Regions from separate parts of the Kitasatospora sp. NPDC054939 genome, predicted to be linked through region 3. Evidence: riboswitches for the same ligand, from Rfam matches in the RefSeq annotation. Region 3 holds a riboswitch; each other region holds the start of a gene.

Region 1 (6,384 bases), on a different contig from region 3:
GGGAGCACAAGGGCGGGTTGTCCTTGCGGCTGGGGGTGTTGGCGACCGGCCTGGTGCTGCTGGCCGCGGCCTGGGCGGCGGGCCGCTGGGCGGGTCGGCTGGCCGCGCCGCTGCTGGGGTTGGTCGCGGGGTTGCAGTTCGGGGTGGTGGGGGTGGCGGTGCGGGTGCTGCCGGGGCTGCGTCCGGCGGATCTGGTGACGGAGCCGGCGGCGTACGCGGTGGTGGTGTCGGGTCTGGGCGGTTTCGCCGCGCTGACGTGGGCGATGCAGTGCGGTTCGGTGACGGCTGCGACGGCGGCGATGGTGCTGGGCGAGACGCTGGGGCCGGCGGTGGTGGGGGTGGCGCTGCTCGGCGACGACACCCGGCAGGGTGCGGTGCCGTTGGCGGTGGCCGGGTTCGTGCTGGCGATCGCGGGTGCGCTCGCGCTGGCCCGGTTCGGCGATGCCGAGCAGCCCGCCCCGCCGGAGCCCGCCTGAGGGCGTGCTCCGGGGCGAGGGGGCGTGGGGGCGCAGGTGCGAGCGCGTCGGCTGTCCGGGCCGAGGGGGTCAGCTGCGCAGGTAGGAGGCGCCGTTGAGGTCGAGGATGGTGCCGGAGGACCATTCGGCGTCGGGGGAGGCGAGCCAGTGTACGGCGGCCGCGATCTCCTCGGGTGAGGCGACCCGGTCGAAGGGGCTCTGGGCGCGGATCGCGGCGCCTTCGGGGCCTTCGAGGCGGGGTGCGACGCGTTCGGTGGCGAAGAAGCCGGGGGCGACGGAGGCGACGGCGATGCCGTGCGGGGCGAGCGAGACGGCGAGGGACTGGCCGAGGGCGTGGACGGCGGCCTTGGTGGCGCCGTACGCGGGGTGGTCGGGTTCGCCGCGGAAGGCGCCGCGCGAGCCGATGTTGACGATCCGCCCGCCGGTGCCCTGGTCGATCATGCGGCGGGCCGCGAGGTGGCTGAGGTTGGCGGTGGCGAGCAGGTTGACCGCCACGTGCTGGTGCCAGGCCGCGACCCACTCCTCGTACGGGGTCTCCGGCAGGGGGTGGCGGGTGTTGACGGCGGCGTTGTTCACCAGGACGTCGAGGCCGCCGAGGGCGTGGGCCGCGGCGTCGGCGACGGCGGCCGCTCCGGCCGGGTCGGCGAGGTCGCCGCCGGTGAGGGCGTGGCCGGTGCCGGGGAGGGAGGCGAGGGTGGCGGCGGCCTCGTCGGGGCGGGAGCCGTAGTGGACGGCGACCCGGTCGCCGTTGGCGGCGAAGGCGCGGGCGACGGCGCGGCCGAGGCCGCGGGAGGCTCCGCTGACGAGGACGCGGCGGCCGGTGGCGGGGAAGGTCATGGGCGGTGGCTTTCGGTCGGCGGCTGTCGGGTTCGGCGCGGCCGGTTGTCCCGGACGTGCCGTCAGGAGTCTTGCGCACGCGGCATGCTCCGGTGGCACCGCCCCGCGTCTCGCTCCGTGGACACTCGCCGGAACGGCGTGTGCCGCCCGCCGGACGCGCTATAGGGTGGCTCCGCAGCTGGTTCGCCCTGTCCGCCAGGCAGGCGCGTCGTAAGAGGGAACCCGGTGACGCCTTTTCAACTGGCCAGTCCGGGACTGCCCCGCAGCGGTGAGCGGGAACGACCGCCGTCATACGCACTGGACCCGGGACGGGTCTGGGAAGCGACGGCCAGTAGGTGTCCGCCCTTCACAGGGCGGGTGTGCCCGCGAGTCCGAAGACCTGCCCGTTGCCCGCACGCGGACGTCCGCGTGCGGTGTCCCGGTGACCTCGTGGGCGGGTCGGCGTACGCACCAGGCGGTTCAGGCACGCGTGTCCGACGCGTCCGCCGCCGGGTCCGTCACCCTTCGCGCGCTCGTTCCGTCTCCGGGGACCTCAGGAGTACGACTCGCGAAGGAGAGTCCCTTGACCGCGAAGTCCGCAGCCGCGGAGACCCGGGCCACCGTGCACGGCTACCCCCGCCAGGGCCGTGACCGGGAACTGAAGAAGGCGATCGAGGGGTACTGGAAGGGCGCCGTCACCGCCGACGCCCTGCAGTCCACCGCCGCAGGACTGCGCCGGGAGAACTGGCGGCAGCTCGCCGAGGCCGGCGTCCACGAGGTCCCCACCGGGGACTTCTCGCTCTACGACCACGTGCTGGACGCCACCGTCGCCGTCGGCGCGATCCCCGCCCGCCACCGGGCCGCGGTGGACGCCGACCCGCTGGCCGGCTACTTCGCCATGGCCCGCGGCACCCAGGAGGTCGCGCCGCTGGAGATGACCAAGTGGTTCGACACCAACTACCACTACCTGGTGCCGGAGTTGGGCCCCGGCACGGCGTTCGCCGCGAACCCGGCCAAGGCGGTCGGCGAGCTCGGGGAGGCCCTGGCGCTCGGCCACACCGCCCGCCCGGTGCTGGTCGGCCCGGTCACCTACCTGCTGCTCGCCAAGCCCGCCCCGGACGCGCCCGCGGACTTCCGGCCGATCACCCTGCTGGACCGACTGCTGCCGGTCTACGCCGAACTCCTCGCCGACCTGCGCGCCGCGGGCGCCGAGTGGGTGCAGCTGGACGAGCCCGCCCTCGTCCAGGACCGCACCCCGGCCGAACTGAACGCCGCCGCCCGCGCCTACCGCGATCTCGGCGGGCTCACCGACCGGCCGAAGCTGCTGGTCGCGAGCTACTTCGACCGGCTCGGCGGGGCGCTGCCCGTCCTCGCCAAGGCGCCGGTCGAGGGCCTCGCGCTGGACTTCACCGGCCCGGCCGCCGCCAACCTCGACGATCTGGCCACCGTCGGCGGCCTGCCCGGCAAGCGCCTGGTCGCCGGGGTAATCGACGGCCGCAACGTCTGGATCAACGACCTGGAGCGGTCGCTCGCCACCCTGGCCGTCCTGCTCGGCCTGGCCGGCACCGTGGACGTCGCCCCCTCCTGCTCCCTGCTGCACGTGCCGCTCGACGCCGCCGCCGAACGCGACCTCGACCCGCAGATCGCCCGCTGGCTGGCCTTCGCCCGACAGAAGGCCGCCGAGGCGGCCCGGCTCGCCCGCGGACTGCGCGGGGGAGCCGGCGCCGTCGCCGGGGAACTCGCCGCCAACCGCGCCGACCTGGCCTCCCGCGCCAACTCCCCGATCACCCGCGACCCGGCCGTCCGGGCCCGCGCCGCGGCCGTCGCCCCGGACGACGCGCAGCGCCCGCAGCCCTACCCGGAGCGGGCCGCCGCCCAGCGCGCCCGCCTCGGCCTGCCGCTGCTGCCCACCACCACCATCGGCTCCTTCCCGCAGACCACCGAGCTGCGCACCGCCCGCGCCGACCTGACCGCCGGCCGCATCGGCGCCGCCGCCTACCGCGAGCGCATCGAGGCCGAGGTCCGCGAGGTCGTCGCCTTCCAGGAGAAGGCCGGCCTGGACGTCCTGGTCCACGGCGAGCCCGAACGCAACGACATGGTCCAGTACTTCGCCGAGCAGCTCACCGGCTACCTTGCGACCCGCCACGGCTGGGTGCAGTCCTACGGCACCCGCTACGTGCGCCCGCCGGTGCTGGCCGGCGACGTCTCGCGGCCCGAGCCGATGACCGTCGACTGGTTCCGCTACGCCCAGGACCTCACCGACCGCCCGGTCAAGGGCATGCTCACCGGGCCGGTCACCATGCTCGCCTGGTCCTTCGTCCGCGACGACCAGCCGCTCGCCGACACCGCCCGGCAGGTCGCGCTCGCCCTGCGGGACGAGGTGACCGACCTGGAGGCCGCGGGCGCCGCGGTGGTCCAGGTCGACGAGCCCGCGCTGCGGGAGACCCTGCCGCTGCGCGCCGCGGCCCGCCCCGGCTACCTGGCGTGGGCCACCGAGGCGTTCCGCCTCGCCACCTCGGGCGTCCGCGCCGACACCCAGATCCACACCCACATGTGCTACGCGGAGTTCGGCGCGATCATGGCGGCGATCGACGAACTCGACGCGGACGTCATCTCGTTGGAGGCGGCCCGCTCGCACATGGAGGTCGCCGGCGAACTGTCCGCGGCCGGCTACCCGCGCGAGGTCGGGCCCGGCATCTGGGACATCCACTCGCCGCGGGTGCCCGGTACGGACGAGAGCGTCCGGCTGCTGCGCGCCGGGCTCGCGGCGATCCCGGCCGAACGGCTCTGGGTCAACCCCGACTGCGGTCTGAAGACCCGCGGTTGGGCCGAGACCCGCGCCTCCCTGGAGAACCTGGTCGCCGCCGCCAGGCTGCTGCGCGGCGAGCTGGACGGCTGACCCGCCGCGCGGGTCCGGGGGCGGTCGCAGCACCGCCCCCGGGCCCCGCCCGCCGTTCCCCTGCCGGGCTGCCTGGCCACGGGGCCACCGGGCCGGCGGGCCGACGCCGGCCCGCTCGCGTAGCATCGCCGTCGAACCGGTGGCGCGACGAACCGGTACCGGACGAGGGGGAGACGGCATGGGCACGGAAGCGGCACGGCGGATCGGCGTCTACCTGGCACACCCGCGCCCCGGCAGCTTCAACCACGCGCTGTACGGGGCCGTGCTCGACGAACTGCGCGGCCGCGGCTGCGAGGTGGTCGCGCACGACCTCTGCGCCGAGGGCTTCGACCCGCTGCTGGCCCCCGACGAGACCGGCACCGTCGACGCCGCGACCGCGGCCCGGGACCCGCAACTCGCCCGACACCGGGCGGAGGTGGCCGGCCTGGACGCCCTGGTCCTGATCCACCCCAACTGGTGGGGCATGCCGCCCGCCGTGCTCACCGGCTGGGTGCAGCGGGTGCTCGTCCCCGGCGTCGCGTACAAGCTCGGCACGGCGGACGGCGACCCGGTCGGACTGCTGCGGGCCGGCCGCGCGCTGGTCCTCAACACCTCCGACACCCCGGAGCAGCGCGAGCGCGAGGAGTTCGGCGACCCGCTCGACCGGATCTGGTCCGCCTGCGTCCTGCCCTACGTGGGGATCGACGACGTGCGCCGGGTGGTCTTCCGCACGGTCACCGACTCCACGGAGGACACCCGCGCCGCATGGCTCGACCGGGCCCGGCGGGAGGCGGCGGCGCTGCTCGCCTGAGCGCGGATCCTGCTCCATCACCGTGCTTCTGACGGAACGTCCGGGGGCGGGCGCCGACCGATCGCGCGTGTGCGTATGATCGTCCCCGATCCCAGGTGGACCCCTCGGCGCTCCCGCGCCGGCCGAACCGGAGGCGAAGCGCCTTGGCAGACCAGCGAGTTGTGATCGTCACCGGTGGCGGGACCGGCATCGGCGCCGCCACCGCCCGCCTGCTGCGCGCCGAGGGCCACCACGTGGTGGTCTCGGGGCGCCGGGCCGAGCCGCTGGAGCGGATCGCCGAGGAGACCGGCGCCGTCGCCCACGTCTCCGACACCGCCGAACCCGCCGACGTCCAGGACCTCGTGGCGGCCACCGTCGCCCGCCACGGCCGCCTGGACGGCCTGGTCGTCAACGCCGGCATCGGCCGCGGCGGCGCCGTCGGCGACATCCCGGTCGAGGACTGGGAGGACGTGATGCGCATCAACGTCACCGGGCCGTTCCTGCTGCTGCGCGCCGCCCTGCCCCACCTGCTGGCGGCCCGCGGCTCGGTCGTCGCGGTCGCCTCGGTCTCCGCCCTGCGCAACGGTGCCGGCAACGCCGCGTACGCCACCTCCAAGGCCGCTCTCCTCCAGCTCTGCCGCTCGCTCGCCGTCGACTACGGCCACCGCGGGCTGCGCGCCAACACCGTCTGCCCCGGCTGGGTCCGCACCGAGATGGCCGACCGGCGGATGGCCCGCTTCGCCGAGGCGGAGGACCTGCCCGGTGGCGCCGAGGAGGCGTACGAGCAGGCGACCCGGCTCAGCCCGGTCCGCCGCCCCGGCGAGCCGCGCGAGGTCGCGGAGGCCGTCGGCTGGCTGCTCTCCCCGGCCGCGAGCCTGGTCAACGGCGCGGTCCTCACGGTGGACGGGGGAGTGACCGCGCTCGACCCGGGCACGGTCGCCTTCGACGTCGACCTCCGTCCGCGCCGGGCCGACTGAGCGCACGGGCCGCAGGCGGACGGCCGGCCGGGGCCGACCTGGCGTCCGTGCCGACCAGGGCCGACCTGGCGTCCGGGCTGCGCGGGGACGGTGGTCGGGGGCGGGGCCGCCCGACCGTGCGGCCGGCCGGTCTGCTTGAGTACCCGTACTCAGGCGCCCGCCGTCGCTGCGGCGCCACGATGGGCCCGGGCCGCCGTACCGCGGACGGCCCGCACCACAGGCGAAGGAAGTCCCCATGCTCAGCCGTACCGCCGGCACCGTCGTCCCGCTCTTCGGCCGGCTGACCGTCAGCAGCGACCTGCCCGGTCCGGTCGCCCCCGGCACCGTGGTGGCCGCCAACCACACCTCGCTCGCCGACCCCGCCGTGGTGCTCGCCGCCCTGCACCGCCTGGACACCGCGCCCGTGGTCATGGCCACCGCGGGCCTCTGGCGGATCCCGCTGCTGCG
Region 2 (6,384 bases), on a different contig from region 3:
CCGGTGCCGAGCAGCAGGGCGGCGCCCGGCAGCCAGAGGGTGGCCCACTGCACGCCGCCGATCCCGCCGAGGGTCCAGGCGAGCACGGCCCTGGCCTCGTTGCCGCGGTCGGCGGTGAGCAGCAGCAGGTCCGTCACGGCGGTGAGGACCGCGGCGCAGGCCACCCCGGCCAGCACCAGCCGCACCGGGGTGATCCGTCCGCCGGCCCGCGCAGTGGCGTAGACCAGGAGCAGGGTCAGCAGCGCGCCGGTGAACGCGGCGGCGGACAGCGAGAGCGGCCCGAGCAGGCCGACCCCGAAGACGATCACCGCCACCGCCCCCAGCGAGGCGCCCGAGGACACCCCCAGCAGGTACGGCTCGGCGAGCGGGTTGCGCACCAGCGCCTGCAGGGCGGTGCCGACCACGGCCAGCCCGGCGCCGGTGACCGCGCCGAGCAGCACCCGCGGGGCACGCACCTCCAGGACGATCGTCTCGCGGGCCCGCGACCACGAGGGCTCGACCCAGTCGGCGCCCAGGGCGCGGGTGACGATCCCCCAGACCTCGCCGGCGGGCACCGGCACCGAGCCGATGGCGAGCCCGGCCGTCAGCGAGAGCAGCAGCAGTGCCCCGAGCGCCGCCAGCGCCAGCGGGAACGGCACGCGGCCGCCCCGGCCGTCCCCGTCGGGCGCCCCGCGCGGGGCTCCGCCGCCCGCAGGGTCGGCGGGCGGCGCGTCCGCGGGGGTGCGGGCGGGGGTGCCGGCGGTCACCGGAACCGCTCGGGGTGCAGGCCCCGGGCGAGGTCCTCCACCGCGTAGGGCGGCCGGACGCCGACCAGGGTGGCGGTGAGCGGCAGCACCACGAACCGCTTGTTGCGGATCGCGGGGACGTCCGCCAGCGCCGGCTGGGCGAGCAGGAAGTCCTGCTTCTGCTGCACGGTGCCGGCGTCCGCGTAGTCGTAGACGGCGATCACCTCGGGCCGGCGCTCGACGACCTGCTCCCAGGAGGCGTCGCCGAACACGTCGTCGAGGTCGGCGAAGACGTTGCGCCCGCCGGCCAGCCGGATGATCTCGGTGCCCAGGCTCCGGCCGCCCGCGGTGAACGGCGCCTTCTCCCCGCTGTCGTAGACGAACACCGGGACGGCCGGTGCTCCCTGGACGGCCTTGCCGGCCGCGTCGATCCGGGCCCGCAGGTCGGCGACCAGCCGGTCGGCCCGTTCGCGCACCCCGAAGATGCCGCCGACGGTGCGGATCTCCTCGTAGGCGTCCTCCATCGTGACCCGCTGCTTCCCGCAGTACTCGCGGTTGAGATGGGTCCTGATCCCGGCGTCCTGGAAGGCCTTGCGGGACCGGCCCTCCTTCTCGGCGAACGCGCTGCCGTAGCCGCCGTACACGAAGTCCGGCTCGGCGTTGAGCACCGTCTCGAAGGAGGGCTCCTTCGGTGCGAGCTGCCGGATGCCCTTGAAGTCCTTCTCGTGCTGCGGCAGGACGGCGGAGTCGGGGAAGGCCGTCCCGACGATCCGGTCCCTGAGGCCCAGCGCGAGCATCAGCTCGGCCGGGTGCTGGTGGATGGTGACCACCCGGGCGGGCGGCCGGTCGTAGGTGGTGGTGACCCCGCAGTTCTCGACGGTCACCGGGAAGCCCGGGGCCGGGCCGGTGCCGGCCGCGCCGTCGGCGGCGGTGCCGGCGCCTCCGCAGCCGGCGATCAGGACCAGTGCGGCCGCGGCGACCGCGGTCCGGGTGCGGCGGTGCGGTGCGGGCGGGGGAGAAGGGAAGCCGGGCAGGCCGACGCTCACGTGATGCCTCCTGGGGAGTCCGCGCTCCTCGGAACGGGCCCGCGACAGGGCAGTGTCCTGACTCCCAGGTGCGGCGCCGCCGCCCCTGCCGTGCCGGGCACGCGGGGCGTCGGAGGGCCGCACTCCGGTCACAGTGGCGGGACCGTGCCGGATTCGCACCGGCTTCCTGATCTCCCGTCGCGGCGATGACGCGGTGATGCTACTTTTCGCCGGCCGTCCGGGGAAAGGGCGTGCGGATCAACGCCGCGCGCCCCCTGACGTGCCGTCACTCCTCCCGGACGGCCCGGACGATCAGCCGTTCGGCGTTCTCGTCGTACGGGCGGCCGTCGAAACCGCCGAACACCTCGATGCCCGCGAACCCGGCTCCGGCGAGCATCGCCCGCAGCTCCACCGCGCTGTAGACGAACCACACCAGGCTCGTCGGCGGCGCCGCGCCGGGGCAGGCGGAGGACGGCCACGCCGAGCACGCGGGATGGCCTGCCGCACCGTCGACCCAGTCCGCGGGGTCACCGTGACGAGCGCGTGCGGTCCCGCACGCGCGCAGTGGCAGGTCTTCGAACTCGCGGGCGCGGCCCCGGACGGGGGCCTCCTACCGGCCGTCGCTTCCCGGGACGGGCCCAGTGCTGAAGACGGCTGTCGTTCCCACTCACCGCTGCGGGACAGTCCCGGATTCGCACCGGGTTCCCTCTTGCGACGCGCCGCGGCGGGGCGGCGCGAACCGACTGCAGGGCCCAGCGTAGGCGCACGATCCGGGCCGCGACAGGGGGCGGAGCGCGGTTGGCCGGTTCTGGCCGGGACACGTCAATGGTCCAACCGTCGTGCGGTGGCCCGGAGTTCACCGGAGTCCCCGGGCGGGCACCCAACCGGAGGCATCGGCCCGCGTGCCGCCCGGCAGCCGGGCACCGCGCCGGTAGCTTGATCGGGGACCGGGGGCAGGCGACGACGGGACGGACCCACATGAGCAGCGGGCAACTCGATCTCACCGGACTGCGGCGGGTCTACGGCCGCCCGGGCAGCCGGCTCTTCTACGGACTGGTGTGCCGCAACGCCCGGCACTGGGGCTGGACCGAACCCGGCCAGTCCAAATGGCGCTGCTGGCGCGCCCAGCGCCGACTGGAGGACGTCCTCGGACGCAAGCTCGCGCTGCCGGTCGGCGCCTCCGTCCTCGACCTGGGCTGCGGCTCCGGCGTGGTCGCGCAGGCCATGGCCGCCCGCTTCGGCCTCCGGGTCACCGGGGTCGACGTCCTCGACTTCCACCTCGCCCAGGCCCGCCGGCTCGGCAGCCGCTCGGCCCTGGACGAGCGCACCAGCTTCCACTGGGGGGACTACCACGACCTGGAGTTCCCGGACGGCTCCTTCGACGGCGCCTACTCGATGGAGACGCTGGTCCACTCCTACGACCCCGAGCGGGCACTGGCCGAGTTCTTCCGGGTGCTCCGCCCGGGCGGCCGGCTGGTGCTGCTCGGCCCGATCGGCCGGCCGCCGGAGACCATGACCCCGCACGGACGGGCCGTCATCGAGCGCTACCTCGACGACATGGCCTTCCCCGGCCCCCGGCGCTACCACACCGGGAACCTGGGGCAGCTGCTGGAGGCCGCGGGCTTCCGGGTCGAGGAGGAGCTCGACGCGACCGACCGCTACCTCCCGACCGCCGAGGCGCTCCACGCGTACTTCCTCCTCCCGTACGCCCTGCTGGACGCCGTCGGAAGGGCCGACCGCTGGCTCGGCCTGCGCTCGGTGGTCGAGATGTACCGGGTGAAGGAGCACATCTCCTGGTACGTCCACACCGCCGTCAAACCGGGCTGACGGCGCACCGCCCCCCGCGGACCGGAGGGTGCGCGGAGGGCGGTGCGGGTGTGGCGGTGGTGGTGCCGGTCGGGCGGCCCCGGTCAGGTGGCCGAATCGGTCGGGCAGGGCGGCAGGGTCGACGGCCCGGGACCGGTCGCACAGGTCGGGGTCGCCGTCCGGGGCACCGTGGTGGTCGCCGTGGCCGCCGTCGTCGCGGTGGTCGCGGTGGCCGGGGCGGTCGCCGTGGTGGTGGTGGTCGTGGTCGTCGTGGTGGTGGTGGCGGTCGTGGGCGTGGTGCCGGTCGGCGTGCCGGTCCCGGTGGACGGCGCGGTGGTCGTCGTGGTGGTCGTGGGCGTGGTGCCGGTCGGCGTGCCGGTCGTCGTGGTGGCGCTGCCGCTGGTCGGCCCGGTCGACGTCGCACCCGAGGTGGTGCTCGTCCCGGTCGCGGAGCCCGTCCCGGAGGTGGTGCCCGTCCCCGAACCGGTCCCGGAGGTGCTGCCCGGGGCGGAGGCCGACGTGGTGACCGGGGTCATCGGCGCGGCCGGCGGGATGCCGGGCGTCAGCGGCTCCTTCGGGGCCGGCACGGTCTTGTCGACCACCTCGACGGTCGCCGTCAGCCGGGCGAAGAAGCCGCCGGTCTGGACGTTCACCAGGATCAGCTCCTTCACCGGAGCGGGCGCCGGGGCCACGATGATCAGCGAGGTCGGCTTGAAGCCCGTCCAGGCCTTCCCGGTGTACTTGGCGTCCGACACCAGCTTCGGCGGCCCCAACGGGTTGCCGCACCCGCACCGCACCCGCGGCACGCCCTGGGCGTCGACCAGGACGGCGGTGCCCGCCTGCAGGGCGGACTGGTAGCCGACCGCCGCACCGCTCTTGTAGCTGTGGTTGGTCACCCGGGTGTCGACCCGCAGGTACGCGGTGGTCAGCGAGCGCATGTACGAGGGCACCTCCGACTGCTGGATGCCCTGCGCGGACGCCCACGCCTGGCCCTTCGAGCCGGTCGACGTCTGGCTGATCAGCCGTTCGGTGTCACAGCTGGGCCGCTCCATGGTGCCCGCGTAGAGCCCGTTGGACGAGCCCTCGACGGTGCGGATGCCGGCCGCCGTCGTGGTGGTGGCCGCCCCGGGGGTGGTGGGCCCGGACGTCGGAGCGGTGGACGCCGGGGGAGCGGTCACGGCCTGGGTCTCCACCGAAGGGGTGAACGGGTCCGGACCGGCGTCCGAGGAGCTCTGCAGCGCGATCTCGTTGGCGGCGGGGATGGCGTCGCCGTCCTTGCTGCCGCTGTTGACGATCAGCACCGTGCCCACGGCGGCCAGCACCGCGACGGCGGTGACCCCGCCGATCCACCGCCAGGAGCGCCACCAGGGCGTGCGCCCGCCGGGCCCGCCCGGCGGGGGGCCTCCGGTCGGGGGCGGACCCGAGCGGGGACCCGACGGCGGTCCGGACAGCGGTCCCGAGGGCGGGCCGTACGGACGGCCGGGCCCCGACGGCGGTTGGGAACTCATGGGGACTCCGTTTCGCAGACGGTCGGCGGACGCGGCCGGAACCGGCCGCCACCGGTACTCCTTTCTGCCCCGGCTCCCCAGCGGCCGCAACAGCAGGCGCAGTTGCCCCGCACCGGCCGCGCGGACCCCGGCGGGCGCCCGGAGGCCGCCCGCCGGGAGCGGCGGCGCGGCCCCGCACCGGCGGAACCCGGCACCCCGGCACCCCCCGTCCGGGCGAACGGGACCGCCCGCGGACCGCGCACCGGCCCGTCGTGGGCGAGGCTGGGACCGGAGGGGGAACCACCGGCGGAGACCCAGGAGCCCGCATGCGCCAGGAGCCCCCCAACGAAACGGCCCGGATCGGGGCGGCCGACCCCCGCCGACCCGCAGGCACCGCCGCGGTGCCCGGCCCGCCCGGGTTCGTCCGCGGCTGGCTCGACGCCCTCGCGGTGGTCGCCGCCGGATTCGCCGCCATGGCGGCCGTCGCCGCCCTCGGCCTCTGGCTCGCCGACGCCGACCGGCTCCCCGCCGGCTCGTTCCCGTCCGTGCTCGCCGCCGTCCTCGCCCTCGCCGTCGGCGGCTCCGTCCAGCTGGACGGCGGGGCCGGCTTCTTCGCCGAGGTCGACGCCGGGATCACCGCCATGCCGCTGACGGTCAGCCTGGTCGGCGCCCTGGCGACGGTCGAGGTGTTCCTGCGCCAGCTGCGCTTCCGCGCGGTCGCCCACGGCACCGAGCTGCTCGGCCGCATCCTGCGGATCGCCGTGCTCTGGCTGGTCGCCCTCGCCCTGATCACCGCCGCCGCCCGGCGCACCTTCGTCGTGCAGCTCGGCAACGAACTCGTCGACACGCTCGGCACCGCCCTCGGCCTCACCCCCGAGATCGGCTTCCACGCCGACCCCGCGACCACCCTCGGACTCGGCCTGCTCTGGCTGCTGGTCGTCCTGGCCCTCGCCTTCGCGGTGTCCCGGCGCGCCCCGCTGCCGCCCACCCTGCTGCCCTACCAGCAGGCCGTCCGGCCGGCCGCCTCCGCCCTGCTCGCCGTCCTGCTCGCCTACGTGCTGATCGGGCTGGTCGCCGGCCTGGTCGCCGCCGGGGTGCGCGGCAACGCCCGGGAGACCGTCGCCGTCCTCCTGCTCGCCCTGCCCAACCTGGCCTGGCTCGGTTTCGGCGTCGGCCTCGGCGCCGAATGGCAGGGCCACCTCAGCGGGGCGATCGGCCTGCCGATGCCGCCGGTCCTCTCCGAGGTGCTCCGGACGGAGGACGGCCGGGAGGTGACGGTGAGCCTCGGCACCCTCGCCGAGCAGGACGCCCGGGCCTGGTGGCTGCTTCCCGTCGCGGCGG
Region 3 (6,384 bases):
CTGGAAGAAGACGTCCTGCAGGCCCATCACGCCGAGGCCCACCGGGCGCCAGCGGTTGTTGGACGCACCGGCCTCGGGGGTCGGGTAGAAGTTGATGTCCACCACGCGGTCGAGGAAGGTGACGGCGGTGCGCACGGTGGCGTCCAGCCGCTCCCAGTCCATCGCGTTCAGCAGGTCGGCGGGGGTGGCGCCGGCGGCGACGTGGGCGCCGAGGTTGACCGAGCCGAGGTTGCAGACGGCCGTCTCGGAGTCGTCGGTGACCTCCAGGATCTCGGTGCACAGGTTCGAGGAGTGCACCGTGCGGCCCGGCAGGGCGGTCTGGTTGGCGGCGCGGTTGGAGGCGTCCTTGAAGGTCATCCAGCCGTTGCCGGTCTGCGCCAGGGTGCGCATCATCCGGGCGTAGAGGGTCTGCGCGGGGATGGTGCGGACGGCCTTGCCGGCCAGCTCGGCCTTGCGGTACGCCTCGTCGAAGTCGGCGCCCCACAGGTCGACCAGCTCGGGCACGTCGGCCGGGGAGAACAGCGACCAGTCCTCGTTGGCGTTGACCCGGCGCATGAACTCGTCCGGGATCCAGTGCGCCAGGTTGAGGTTGTGGGTGCGCCGCGCCTCCTCGCCGGTGTTGTCGCGCAGCTCCAGGAACTCCTCGATGTCCGCGTGCCAGGTCTCCAGGTAGACGCAGGCCGCGCCCTTGCGGCGGCCGCCCTGGTTGACCGCGGCGACCGAGGAGTCGAGGGTGCGCAGGAACGGCACGATGCCGTTCGACTTGCCGTTGGTGCCGCGGATCAGGCTGCCGCGCGAACGGATCCGCGAGTAGGACAGGCCGATGCCGCCGGCGTGCTTGGACAGGCGGGCGATCTGGGCGTAGCGCGAGTAGATCGAGTCCAGGTTGTCCAGCGGGGAGTCGAGCAGGTAGCAGCTCGACATCTGCGGGTGCTTGGTGCCGGAGTTGAAGAGCGTCGGCGAGGACGTCAGGTACTCCAGGCGGCTCATCAGCCGGTACAGCTCCGCGACCTCGGCCACCGACTGCTCGTTGTCGCCGACCGCCAGGCCACAGGCGACACGGAGCAGGAAGTGCTGGGGGGTCTCGACGACCTTGCGGGTGATCGGGTGGCGCAGCAGGTACCGGGACTGCACGGTGCGCAGGCCGAAGTACTCGAAGCGGTCGTCGCCCGCGGGGTCGATCAGCGCGTTCAGGGCGTCGGCGTGCTTGGCGACGAACGCGGCGGTGGAGTCGCCGATCAGGCCCTCGGCGTGGCCGACCTCGATCGAGGCGGCGAACGAGACCGCGCCCTGGCTGTTCGCCTCGTCCACGATCTCCAGCGCCAGCAGGCGGGACGCCAGCTTCGAGTACTGCGGGTCCTCGGCGATCATCGACGCGGCGGCGTCCACGGCCAGGCCGCGCAGCTCGGCGAAGTCCGAGCCGGCGTGCCGGCCGCGCAGGGCGGCGGCGGCGACGTGGCCGGGGTCCACCTGGGGGAGATCGGCGCTGCGGTCGGTCAGCAGCCGCAGGAGCGCGCCACCGGGGTCGGAGACCGTCGGGTCGGCGGGGGCGGAGCTGGAACCCTGGGCGGGCAGGGTGGCTGAGACGGCGGTGGTCAAGGCGCTCTCTCCTGGCGGCGATCGGCGGCGGTGGATCGGGTCGGCCGGGCCGTTCGGGGCAGGGGAGCGCGGCGCGAACGCGTGAGGCGTCGCGCGACGGTGTCCTCCCCGGCCCGCCCGCGAGGCCCGGACGTGTTGCCGTGCAGCAGGGCCTCTGCGGGGAGGCCGTGTGGCACGCCGTCGGCAGGTACTCGGACTCGCGGAGCCCGGTTTCCGGGGTCCGCACACCGCTGCGGGGCAGTCCCGGACTCGCACCGGGTTCCCCTGCTTCGACAGCAGGAGTGAGCATACATCTAGTGGTGTCCGCTCGATGCGGCACCACATGTAGTACGTCGTCCCGTGTCGGCCCGGTGACCGGGGGTACCGGGAAGGGCGCCTCGGAGGCCGTCCGGGAGGGGGCGGGGCGCGGGTGGGGGCGTCACCGGGGCGGGGGTCGGGCGGTCCGGCCACGTCCGGATTTGGGAACGGATTGGCCACCGGCCGGATCCCCCGTCAGGAGCATGCCCTACGATCTCGCCTCATGAGCGAGGGAACGGGCGTGCCGGCCGAGTGGACGCGTCAGCCCGCACAGCCGGGGCAGGGGCAGCAGGTGAACGGTCCGGACCAGGGGGCGCAGGGTCAGGCCACACCGGTGCCGCCCGCACCGGGCGGATTCGGTCCGCCGCCGACGCCGTACGCGCAGTCGGCGCCGGGTCCGGTGCCGGCGCAGCCGCAGCCTCCGCACGTGCCGAGCGTGCCGTCGGTGCCGCCGCCGATGGCCCAGCCGCCGACGGTGCCCCAGCCGCCCGTGCACCCTCAGACCTCTCCGACGGCACCCACGGTGCCGCAGCCGCCGGTCCATGCGCAGACCGCGCCGACCGTGCCGCAGCCCCCCGTGCACGGCCACACCTCGCCGACCGCCCCGACGGTGCCGCAGCCGCCGGTCCACGCGCAGACCGCGCCGACCGTGCCGCAGCCGCCGGTGCACGCGCAGCAGAACTTCCCGCCGCAGGCCGCCCAGACGCTGCCGCTGCGCCCGCAGCCGTCCGAGCCGGACTGGGCCGCCCTCGCGGACCGCAACGAGGCCGACCGCAAGCGCAAGGGCCGGATGCGGATCATCGGCGCGGTGGTCGGCGTGGCCGTGGTCGGCGCGCTGGTCGCGGGTGGGCTGGTGCTGCTGAACAACAACGGCTCCGACGAGGCCCCCAAGGCCGGTCCGACCGCCGCCGGTACGGCGAGCGGCACCGCGACCGGTTCGGCCGCCCCGAAGCCGGCCCCGACGCCCGAGGACCCGTCCAAGCCCCTCTGGGAGGCCGCCACCGACCCGGCCCGCCAGGACGCGGCGACCCTGTTCGCGTCCCCGACGGTGACGGTCGACGGCGCCACCTGGAACCGGACCGCGGTCAGCCTGGACGCGCCCTGCTGGGACGGCAACTCCACCGTCGGCGGCCTGGGCAAGGTCCTGGGCGACCAGGGCTGCCGCCAGGTGCTGCGGGCCACCTATGTCTCGGGCGGCAGCGCGGTGACGGTCGGCGTCGCGGTCTTCGACTCCAAGCAGCAGGCCGAGACGTCGATGAAGAGCCACGTCGGCCACCTCAAGGGCTTGGCGGCGCCGGGCTCCCCGGCGTACTGCGCGGCGCCCGGCTGCACCAACACCAAGGCCACGCTGGGCCGGTACGCGTACCTCACGGTCGAGGGCTCGGCCAAGGGTGGCAACGGGGCCGACCCGGTGGCCACCCAAGCGGCCGCGGGCTTCGCGGACTACGTGAAGGGCCGGCTGCTGGAGCGGGCCAAGGAGGCCGGCGGTGCCGCGGGCTCGTCGGCCGCGAGCCCCGCGGCGACCGCCGGGGCGACCCCGGCGGGCTGACCCGCCCGCGGTGTCCCCCGGGCCGGGCGGTCCGGGGCGTGTGGGAGGCTTTGCGCGAAATTCGCACGCGCGTCCGGGCGGCGGCCGGGTCGATGCCGCCGCCGGACGGAGCACGTCTCCGAGGAGAGTCCGTGGCCCTGCCCCGCCCGTTGCGCGGCAAACCCCTGGCGCTGGCCGCGGCGGCCGCGGTCCTGGCGGCGGCGGTCGTCGTCGTGGCCGAGACCAGTGGGCGGGCCGACGGCGAACGGCAGCCCGGGCGCACCGCCCTGGTGCTCGGCGGGGCCCGGCCGCAACTGCCGCCGGAGGTCGGCCGGGAGTTGCTGGCGCGCGATCCCGGGGCGACGCCCAACGCCAGGACGGTCCACCAGATGCTGGTCGACCTGGAGCAGGCGGCCCGGGCCGGGCGTACGGCGGGGACGCTGATCGGCCAGCACGTCGAGGTCCACAACGAGCTCTACAACCCCTGGTACGGCGACTACCGGGGGGCCAAGAGCGCGGGGTACTACTACAAGAAGGCCGCCGACATCACCGGCAAACTGCCGGGCTTCGTCGAGACGGACCTCGGCCCCGGGTACGGCCAGAGCGCCTGGGGGGTGGGCAACCCCCGCTCCTACTCGCAGGGCAAGTGGCCGGCCTGCCGCGACACCTGGCAGTACACCGACGACGCGGTCGACCTGCTGGCGGCGGTCTGGCTCGGCCACCCGCGCGCGGAGGACGGCAGCTACGGCGCCGCGGGCGCCCGGAAGAACTGCGACGGCACCACCACGGAGCTCCCCGACAACGGCGGCGCGCCGGCCGGACTGGTCGGCCTGTCCTTCCACCAGCCGTACCCGGGTTCGGACGTCAAGTCCTTCGACCGGGTGCTCTGCAGCCAGTCGCCCGCGGCCTCGGACCCCGGCTGGTTCGCCCGGGTCGTCGACAGCGAGGGGGCGACGCCCGAGTACCGCGCCCTGCTGCACGACCTGTCGTTCCTCGCCGACCACCTGGAGTACCTCGCGGCGCAGGGCGTCCCGGTCCTGCTGAGGCCGTACCACGAGATGAACGCGATGGGCTGCTCCGCCGGGTTCTGGTGGTCGGGGCAGAAGCCGGCCGACTACCAGAAGCTCTGGCAGATCACCTACCACTACCTGGTCCGGACCCGGGGGCTGCACAACCTGCTGTTCGCCTGGACGCCGGTCTCCTGGGACGGTGCGCCCGGGGCGGACCCGTGGGAGTACTACCCCGGCGGCCAGTACGTGGACGTGGTCGGCGTGGACGACTACAGCGGCAGCCCGAACCGGCCGGTCGGCAGTGACGAGGTGTGGACCAAGCGGTACTACGACGGCCTCGCCGACTACAACAAGCCGCGCATCCTGGCCGAGTCCTTCGCCGTTCCGGTCAACTCCCGGCAGCCGGACACCCTGCGGCGCACCCCGTGGACGATCTGGACGGTCTGGGGGCAGTCGCTGACGGAGCGGAACCTGACCGCCGAGCAGCCGGGCAACAGCGGAGCGGACGTCAAGGCCACCTACGGCAGCCCGCTGGCGCTCACCGGCGGCTCGGGGCGCTTCGGCCCGGCCGTCGACTGGCGCGGCCTCCACGTCGGCTGAGTGCGTCCGGTGGCCGTCCGGTGAGTTTCGTAACAACTGTGGAGCCGCCGCAGCCCCGGAATTCCGGGCCTGTGGGCCCGTGTGGCATCCTGTGGCGGAATCGGAGGCGGGACGGACGGGGCCCCGCCGGGCGGGGGTACGGGAGATGAGAGAGGCGCGCTCGATGCGCCTGGCCGGGGGTCTCGCCACCGGCTGGGGCGCGGTGATGCTCTGCTGGGCCGCGTACAACTGCTTCTGGCAGGCCGGCTTCGGCGTGTACGTCCGGGGAATCTTCTACTACGGCGGCTCCTCGATCGCGGCGGAGACCGGAAGCCTCAACTACGCCGTGCTGTACCTCGGTTCGGGAATCCTGCTGCTGCGCGGACGCTCCTGGGCGCGCGGTGTGGTCGCCGGGGTGGCCCTGGTCGAGGGCTACAACCGGGTGCGCAGCCTGACCGGGGCGCTGCTGGACGAGCCCCAGCGCCGCTGGTTCACCGGCACCACCGAGGGCTGGTTGAAGCTGGTCACCTTCGCGCTCGGCGTCGCCGTCACCGCGGCGCTGGTCGCCGTGGTGCTGCGCGCGCTGCAGTCCGAGGCGCGCCGCTCGCCCGAGCTCCCGCTGCCGCAGCCGCCCTACCCGGTGCCGTTCCAGCAGCCCGCCTGGCCGCCGCCGGCTCCGCAGCCGATGCTCGGCCCCCAGTCGCCCTGGCCCCAGCAGCCGCCCGCGGGGGCGGCCCCGCCGCAGCAGTGGCCCGCCCCGCCCGGGCCGCCGCTGCCCGGACACCCCCCGCAGCCCGGCACGGTACCGCCGGGGCACGGCTTCCCGCCGCCGCCCGCCGCCGGATAGCCGACCGGGCCTGCCCGAGCGCCGGGCCCGCCGGTCGACGCACGAAGACACAGACGAGGAACAACCGAAGCGATGACAGCAGCTGCACCCCCGCGGACGGTGATCACCACCTCCCGCGAGGCGGCCCGGCTCGCCGCCCGGCAGATGGCGTGGAAGCCCCGGGTGGCGCCGTTCTACCTGTCCTTCCTGATCATCTTCTGCTTCTCGATCTGGGCGTACGTCCCCAACCCCACCGCGCTGGGCTGGGTGATCACCGTCCTGTGGGGGATGCCGGTCTTCGGCGTGCTGATCGGCTTCCAGGGCGTGCTGATGGTCCGCCGCCGACTCCGCCAGGTCGAGCGGATGACCGCACCCGCACCGGTGGAGGACGACTACCTGATCGTGCTGGTGCCGACGATCGGCCGGCACGACACCTACCCCGCGCTGGAGCGGTCGGTGCTCTCGTACGTCGAGCACCTGCCGACCTACTTCCCGTGGATGCGGGTGGACATCCTCACCGAGGAGGGCTGCGCCGCCGGGGAGAA

What was found. Region 3 has a riboswitch for cobalamin ahead of ACWGB8_RS15130 (ribonucleoside-diphosphate reductase subunit alpha). Riboswitches for the same ligand answer to the same signal wherever they lie in the genome.
Region 1: it holds a riboswitch for cobalamin, as region 3 does, so the genes downstream of both, metE (5-methyltetrahydropteroyltriglutamate--homocysteine S-methyltransferase) here and ACWGB8_RS15130 (ribonucleoside-diphosphate reductase subunit alpha) in region 3, are expected to answer to the same signal.
Region 2: it holds a riboswitch for cobalamin, as region 3 does, so the genes downstream of both, ACWGB8_RS15045 (ABC transporter substrate-binding protein) here and ACWGB8_RS15130 (ribonucleoside-diphosphate reductase subunit alpha) in region 3, are expected to answer to the same signal.

The regions. Positions count from the first base shown of each region.
Region 1 is NZ_JBSGXP010000059.1:11,473-17,856, reverse strand. Features, by position in the region: gene ACWGB8_RS18655 (hypothetical protein) at 1-476, shown strand, start outside; gene ACWGB8_RS18650 (SDR family NAD(P)-dependent oxidoreductase) at 546-1,313, opposite strand; cobalamin riboswitch at 1,476-1,714, shown strand; gene metE (5-methyltetrahydropteroyltriglutamate--homocysteine S-methyltransferase) at 1,876-4,191, shown strand; gene ACWGB8_RS18640 (NAD(P)H-dependent oxidoreductase) at 4,370-4,981, shown strand; gene ACWGB8_RS18635 (SDR family NAD(P)-dependent oxidoreductase) at 5,125-5,937, shown strand; gene ACWGB8_RS18630 (lysophospholipid acyltransferase family protein) at 6,173-6,384, shown strand, end outside.
Region 2 is NZ_JBSGXP010000043.1:25,408-31,791, forward strand. Features, by position in the region: gene ACWGB8_RS15040 (FecCD family ABC transporter permease) at 1-638, opposite strand, end outside; gene ACWGB8_RS15045 (ABC transporter substrate-binding protein) at 743-1,771, opposite strand; cobalamin riboswitch at 1,804-1,973, opposite strand; gene ACWGB8_RS15050 (hypothetical protein) at 2,037-2,183, opposite strand; cobalamin riboswitch at 2,300-2,510, opposite strand; gene ACWGB8_RS15055 (class I SAM-dependent methyltransferase) at 2,729-3,577, shown strand; gene ACWGB8_RS15060 (DUF6777 domain-containing protein) at 3,661-5,064, opposite strand; gene ACWGB8_RS15065 (streptophobe family protein) at 5,370-6,384, shown strand, end outside.
Region 3 is NZ_JBSGXP010000044.1:1,909-8,292, forward strand. Features, by position in the region: gene ACWGB8_RS15130 (ribonucleoside-diphosphate reductase subunit alpha) at 1-1,575, opposite strand, end outside; cobalamin riboswitch at 1,765-1,892, opposite strand; gene ACWGB8_RS15135 (hypothetical protein) at 2,459-3,445, shown strand; gene ACWGB8_RS15140 (glycoside hydrolase family 26 protein) at 3,577-5,034, shown strand; gene ACWGB8_RS15145 (hypothetical protein) at 5,180-5,860, shown strand; gene ACWGB8_RS15150 (glycosyltransferase family 2 protein) at 5,933-6,384, shown strand, end outside.